2 linked regions of the Arenibacter algicola genome follow. The protein of the gene in region 2 interacts with the protein of the main gene of each other region in a pairwise test. Links are inferred from orthologs where the notes say so. Each region holds a gene or a part of one and is shown on either strand. Other genes may lie near its edges.

Region 1 (3,327 bases), on a different replicon or contig from region 2:
TATATCCTGCTGCCATTGCCAGTTTTATTATTGTAGGTATTGGTCTATTGTTTTATTCTTCGGGCTTCTTTTTAAAGTTATATAACTGGACCGGAATGCTTGTATTTTCCAAAGTTTATTTTAATAACTATCTGTTCATACGGTTGGGGGATGTCTCTTTGGTATTTGCCGTATTTATGCTGTTTAGAAAATTAATGAGCCATAGTAGTGTACTTAAGATAGGACAAAGTACCCTATCTATCTATGTGATCCATTATATTATTTTGTACGGAAGTTTTACAGGTTTGGGGCTATACTATTTCTTGAACCACAGCCTGTCCCCTACTATTGTAATTCCTGGGGCCTTGGCCTTTATGGTGATCACCACAATGTTGGCGCTACAATATGAAAGGAACAAAGTTTATATAAAATTGCAATTGTCATCAGCTGTTAGGTTGGTTCAGCAAAAGGGAGAGGCCTGGTTGAACGAGGAAGGTCAGCCCTTGCTAAAAGCCTTTGTCCTTAAATCCAAGCTAACTTTGATTCGCTTATTTAGAATGGTAAAAAATTAGATGTTATATCTTTTTGCTATTTGAGTTTCGCTTATTTTCGCACAAAAAATATAAATGAGCGAGATGAACAATAAATTTTCACCAATTGCGGTGGAATTGGAGAAGGATAAAAAATACAAGTGGTGTACTTGTAGCCATAGCAAGGTTCAACCTTTTTGTGATGGTTCCCACAAGGCCGAAAATGCTACGCCCCCTTTAATTTTTGAAGCTGTAGAAGACAAAAGGGCCCATTTGTGTACCTGTAAGTTAACCAAAAACCCACCTTATTGCGACGGTACCCATAAGTTATAAATACAATTTGTGTCCCAATAAGCAATATTTAAGGAATTAGTAATAATAGAAGAGCCCTGTTAGATTTTGTCTAACGGGGCTCTTCTATTACCAACTTGTTTTTATTATCTAAACATGTAGGGCTCTATTGTCGGTTGCCGCCAAAGCCGCCTCTTTCACAGCCTCTGCAAAGGTTGGGTGTGCGTGGCTCATTCTGGAGATATCCTCGGCGGATGCCCTAAACTCCATTGCTGTAACTGCCTCGGCAATTAAATCGGCCATTCTGGCTCCGATCATATGTACTCCCAAAACTTCATCGGTTTCTTTATCTGCCAATATTTTAACAAAACCATCCAAATCCATACTGGCCCTAGCCCGTCCCAAAGCGCGCATTGGAAACTGCCCTACCTTATAGGCTACTCCGGCCTCCTTAAGTTGCTCTTCGGTTTTTCCTACCGCTGCAACTTCGGGCCAGGTATATACCACACCAGGAATTAAGTTGTAATCTATATGTGGTTTTTGTCCGGCTAAAATTTCAGCTACAAAGGTTCCCTCTTCTTCGGCCTTATGAGCCAACATGGCTCCCCTTACCACATCACCTAGGGCATAAATATTGGATACATTGGTCTGTAAATGGTCATTTACGGCAATGGTACCGTTCTTTTCCAGTTTAACTCCGGAAGCTTCAATGTTCAATCCATCTGTATAAGGCTTCCTTCCAACAGAAACCAAACAATAGTCTCCTTTAAAAGTTATCTCTTCGCCTTTTTTATCCTCCGCTATAACAATTACTTCCTTGCCTTTGGCCTCTACCGATTTAACTTTATGGGATAGATTAAATTTTACCTTTTGCTTCTTCATTACTTTCAATAATTCTTTTGAAAGTGCTCCATCCATTCCAGGAATAATACGGTCCATGAATTCGATTACCGTTACCTCTGCCCCCAATCTTTTGTAGACCTGTCCCAATTCCAATCCTATTACGCCACCGCCAATGACTATAAGGTGTTTGGGTATTTCCTTCAGTTTTAGGGCTTCTGTTGAAGTTATAACGCGCTCCTTGTCCAATTTGATAAAGGGAAGGCTAGATGGCTTGGATCCTGTGGCAATAATTATGTTTTTTGCCTCAATGGTCTCTGTTTTGCCGTCGTTCTTTTTAATATTGATGTGGGTTGCATCCTTAAAACTCCCAAGGCCTTCGTAAACCTCAATTTTATTCTTGTCCATAAGGAACTTTACCCCGGCACAGGTCTGGTCTACCACTGCCTGTTTCCTTCCGATCATTTTCTCTAGGTTGATCTTGATTTCCCCAGGAATTTCAATTCCGTGATCTTCAAAATGCTTTACCGCATCTTCGTAATGGTGGGAAGAGTCCAACAAAGCTTTGGAAGGAATACATCCTACATTAAGGCATGTTCCGCCCAAAGTTGAATATTTTTCTATTATAGCAGTTTTCATTCCTAACTGGGCACAACGGATTGCTGCAACATATCCACCAGGACCTGAGCCTATAATGGCTACATCGTATTGGGTCATATTATTATTGTATTGAAAAGATTAGTTTCATTAATGTGAATACAAAAATACGAATGTTTTATTGTTGGGCAACATTCATACTAGATGGGATATTAACGTATTATGTACTGTTTTTGTTAAATAAATACTTCCGTAGTGCTTTTTACTTCATTGATGACGAAGGAACTTTGAGTACTTCCAATGTGGTTTATGGCCGTGAGTTTGGTAATCATGAACTCTCTATACTCTTCCATATCCGCCACGTATATTTTAAGGATATAATCATAATCCCCACTGGTGTGATAACATTCCGCAACCTCATTTAATTTAAGTACTTCCCGCTCAAATTGAAGTACATATTCCTTAATATGTTGTACCAATTTCACATGGCAAAATACCGTAAAGGCCTTATTTACCTTTTTTTTGTCAACCAGGGCCACATAATTGGTAATTACTCCCAGTTTCTCCAGCCTCTTTATTCGTTCATATACCGCGGTAACGGATAAATTTAAGTGCAGGGCATATTCTTTGGTAGTCCTTTTACTGTCATTTTGTAGTAATCCCAAAAGTTTGGTATCGATTTCATCAAATTTCATGGTGATATATTTTCTACAGTCAAGTTTAATTTTACTAACTCATGTAATTAAAATCTAAATATTGATAAAAATATAGTTTTATATTCTAAGATAGTTGTAAATGGTTGATTAATTACTGTATTAACTTTAATTTTATAGAAAATTAAATATGTTATTATGGATTTTAAGGCAGCTGATGATTTACAGGATTTACAATATTTTGGAGAATATGGGGGTGTTAATCCCTCTATATCCGACTCTTCCACCTATACTTTTTTATCGGCAAAAACCATGTTCGATACTTTTGAGGGAAATACAGAAGGATGTTATCTTTACAGTAGGCACTCCTCCCCTTCCAACTTATATTTGGGAGAAGCTTTGGCCGCTTTGGAAGGAACGGAAACGGCCAATGTAAC
Region 2 (3,273 bases):
CATTGTATTTGCTGTTTAAAGGCAATCTGCTGCTCCTTTAAAAAGGTTTTATCCCAATACAGGTCGATGCCGGTCTCCCCCACTGCGTAAAATTTCCGGGACGCCAACAATTCCTCAACATGGGCCAGTTCCTTCTTGTAATCTTCCTTAACATGTGTGGGATGAAGCCCCGTCATAAGGAAGATGTTCTCGGGATAGGCTTTTTCCAAATCTAGCATAGCCTTGGTATAGGACGAATCTATTGCGGGAATAAAAAAACGCTTTACCCCAAGTTCCATGGCCTTCTCTATGACCAAATTGCGATCGCTATCAAAAGCCTCACTATATAAATGGGTATGTGTATCTGTTAATATCATAGAACAAAAATAGGATTATCTTTGACAAAAAAAGTACATATGCCCAGCCTTAAAGTTTTTCTACATAAAAAAAAATACATCGCCATACCCCTAGTGCTTACGGCTACAAACCACTTTGAAGTCACGGCCACCATCAATGGCGTTAAGGGCAGGTTTATATTGGATACCGGAGCCTCCAACACCTGCATTGGTCTGGACAAAATAGAATTCTTCAAATTAAACTCCAAAGATTCAAAAATAAAGGCCGCAGGGGCAGGAGCCACGGAAATGTTCACCAAATTATCTACCAAAAACGTTATAGAAATAGGAAAATGGTTTAAGCGAAAACAGAAAATTGTCCTGTTCGACCTTGTTCATGTAAACCAGGCCCTGACTTCTCACCAGGCTATGCCCGTAGACGGCATTATAGGGGCGGATATATTAAAAAAAGGAAGGGCCATTATTGACTATCAAAAAACCCGTCTTTACCTAAAACAATAAGACCTGCCAAGTTTTTAAATCTCGACAGGTCAATGTTATTAGGAGTAGGGATTACACCCCACTGATAAATTATTCTATTAAAGCTCCAACGCCTTTTTAACGTTGTTATCCATCAACAATTCTTCAGGACTCTCCAAAGCCTCCTTAACCGCCACTAGGAAACCTACAGACTCCTTACCGTCAATAATACGGTGATCATAGGACAGGGCAACATACATTATAGGTGCTATGGCTATGGCCCCATCACGCGCAATTGGCCTTTCCACTATATTGTGCATTCCTAAGATTGCACTTTGGGGAGGATTAATAATTGGAGTGGACAACATGGAACCAAATACTCCACCATTGGTAATGGTAAAGGTACCCCCTGTCATCTCATCGACAGTAATCTCGCCTTCACGAGCTCTAATGGCCAATCTTTTTACTTCGGCCTCCACTCCTCTGAAGGTCAAGTTCTCTGCATTGCGAATAACAGGTACCATAAGACCTTTTGGCCCAGAAACGGCTATACTGATATCACAGAAATCATAAGAAATCATCTCCTTGCCGTCTATCATTGAGTTCACGGAAGGATACATTTGCAACGCCCTGATTACGGCCTTTGTAAAAAAGGACATAAACCCTAAACCAACATTATGCTTGTCTTTAAAATCTTCCTTGTATTGATTCCTTAGCGCAAAGATAGCCGACATATCCACTTCATTAAAAGTGGTCAACATTGCTGTTTCATTTTTAGCAGCAACCAAACGCTCGGCAACCTTACGGCGCAACATGGACAACTTGGTTCTACTTTCCCCTCTCGACCCTCCTGTAGGAGTACCCATTGAAGGCACTGCTTTTACAGCATCTTCCTTTGTAATACGCCCGTCTTTTCCCGTGCCTTTTATAGATGAGGCATCCAAATCTTTCTCAGCAAGTATTTTCTTGGCAGCCGGTGAAGCTGATCCTGAAGCATAAGAGGTTTTTTCTGGTTTAGCCTCGGTTTTCTGTTCCGCTACCGCTTTAACCTCCGGTTTCTTTTCCGTTGGTTTTTCTTCACTCTTGGCGACCCCTTCAGGTTTGGAAGCACTAGTGTCTATTAAACATACTACCGCACCTACGGCAACAGCATCACCCACCTCGGCCTTAAGGGTAATAATACCACTTTCCTCTGCCGGTAATTCCAATGTGGCCTTGTCCGAATCTACTTCCGCTATTGCCTGATCTTTCTCCACGTAATCACCATCGCTCACCAGCCATTCTGCTATCTCTACTTCCGTAATGGATTCCCCTGGAGAAGGGACTTTCATTTCTAAAATCATGTTTTATAATTTTAATTTGTGTTTTGTCTAAACTCGTTCTTAATTCTAACCTTTATCAAATTTTCCTTTTGGACATTTAGGAGTTTCCACCGATCAATCCCCAAAATAAATAATACTAATTATCAGTAGACTCCGGGTTTCTTCCCATATTGTTTTTGTTTATATCAAAAACATAATCTATTACCTGCTGATGACGACGCTTGGAACGTACTGCACTACCGGCTGCTGGGGAAGCGTAAAATCTTCTGGAGGCTACCCTTAATTTATGTGCCTCACTGAAATGCATGGTTAAATGACCCCAAGCACCCATATTCCTCGGTTCCTCCTGTGCCCAAACCTTGTCTTCGGCATTTTTATATTTATCCATTATTGCCTTCATTTGCTTTGTCGGCACCGGAAACAATTGTTCTACCCTTACCAAGGCTACGTCTTCCCTATTATTTTCCTCCTTATAAGCCAAAAGGTCGTAATAGAATTTACCGGTACAGAATACCATGCTCTTAATTTTGGACACCTCGGCGGTTGCATCATCAATTACCGTTTGGAATTCCCCGTTTGCAAATTCCTCAACCGTTGATACGGCCCGTGGATGCCTCAACAAACTTTTTGGTGTAAACACTATTAAAGGCTTTCTGAAATTCACCTTCATTTGCCTTCTCAACAAATGGAACATATTTGCAGGGGTAGTTACATCGGCGATATACATATTATCCCTTGCACATAATTGTAAATATCGCTCCATACGGGCGGACGAATGTTCTGCGCCCTGACCTTCGTACCCGTGCGGCAACAGCATTACCAAACCATTCTGTAATTTCCATTTATCCTCCGCTGCGGATATGTACTGATCTATCATAATCTGGGCACCATTGCTAAAATCCCCAAATTGAGCTTCCCAAATCGTTAAGGTATTGGGGCTCGCCATAGCGTATCCATAATCAAAACCAACTACACCATATTCCGATAAAAGTGAATTATATATTTGAAAAGTTCCCTGTTTATCCGAAATGTGGTTTAAAAGCATTACTTCCTCCTCACTTTCTTCCACTTTCATTACGGCATGGCGGTGTGAAAAAGTACCTCTTTCAACATCCTGTCCGGACATACGCACCCCGTAACCTTCCTCCAAAAGAGTA

What was found.
Region 1: the proteins of odhB (region 2) and lpdA interact in binary tests that used the Escherichia coli proteins (3 or more experiments, as listed by UniProt). The link is inferred for Arenibacter algicola from one-to-one orthologs.

What each region holds. Positions count from the first base shown.
Region 1 is NZ_JPOO01000003.1:413,692-417,018, reverse strand. Bases 155-3,148 are described here. They hold lpdA (dihydrolipoyl dehydrogenase), read right to left. Parts: upstream 2,358-3,148; coding sequence 951-2,357; downstream 155-950. Other genes in these bases: U735_RS0111965 (aminotransferase class I/II-fold pyridoxal phosphate-dependent enzyme), read left to right, coding at 3,089-3,148; U735_RS0111970 (Lrp/AsnC family transcriptional regulator), read right to left, coding at 2,474-2,932; U735_RS0111980 (CDGSH iron-sulfur domain-containing protein), read left to right, coding at 615-842; U735_RS0111985 (heparan-alpha-glucosaminide N-acetyltransferase domain-containing protein), read left to right, coding at 155-551. Outside these bases: more of U735_RS0111985, read left to right, coding at 1-154; more of U735_RS0111965, read left to right, coding at 3,149-3,327. UniProt on the Escherichia coli protein: Lipoamide dehydrogenase is a component of the glycine cleavage system as well as of the alpha-ketoacid dehydrogenase complexes.
Region 2 is NZ_JPOO01000001.1:653,421-656,693, reverse strand. What follows is about bases 26-2,965. They hold odhB (2-oxoglutarate dehydrogenase complex dihydrolipoyllysine-residue succinyltransferase), read right to left. Parts: upstream 2,138-2,965; coding sequence 914-2,137; downstream 26-913. Other genes in these bases: U735_RS0102710 (2-oxoglutarate dehydrogenase E1 component), read right to left, coding at 2,253-2,965; U735_RS0102720 (retropepsin-like aspartic protease family protein), read left to right, coding at 396-836; U735_RS0102725 (TatD family hydrolase), read right to left, coding at 26-356. Outside these bases: more of U735_RS0102725, read right to left, coding at 1-25; more of U735_RS0102710, read right to left, coding at 2,966-3,273. UniProt on the Escherichia coli protein: E2 component of the 2-oxoglutarate dehydrogenase (OGDH) complex which catalyzes the second step in the conversion of 2-oxoglutarate to succinyl-CoA and CO(2).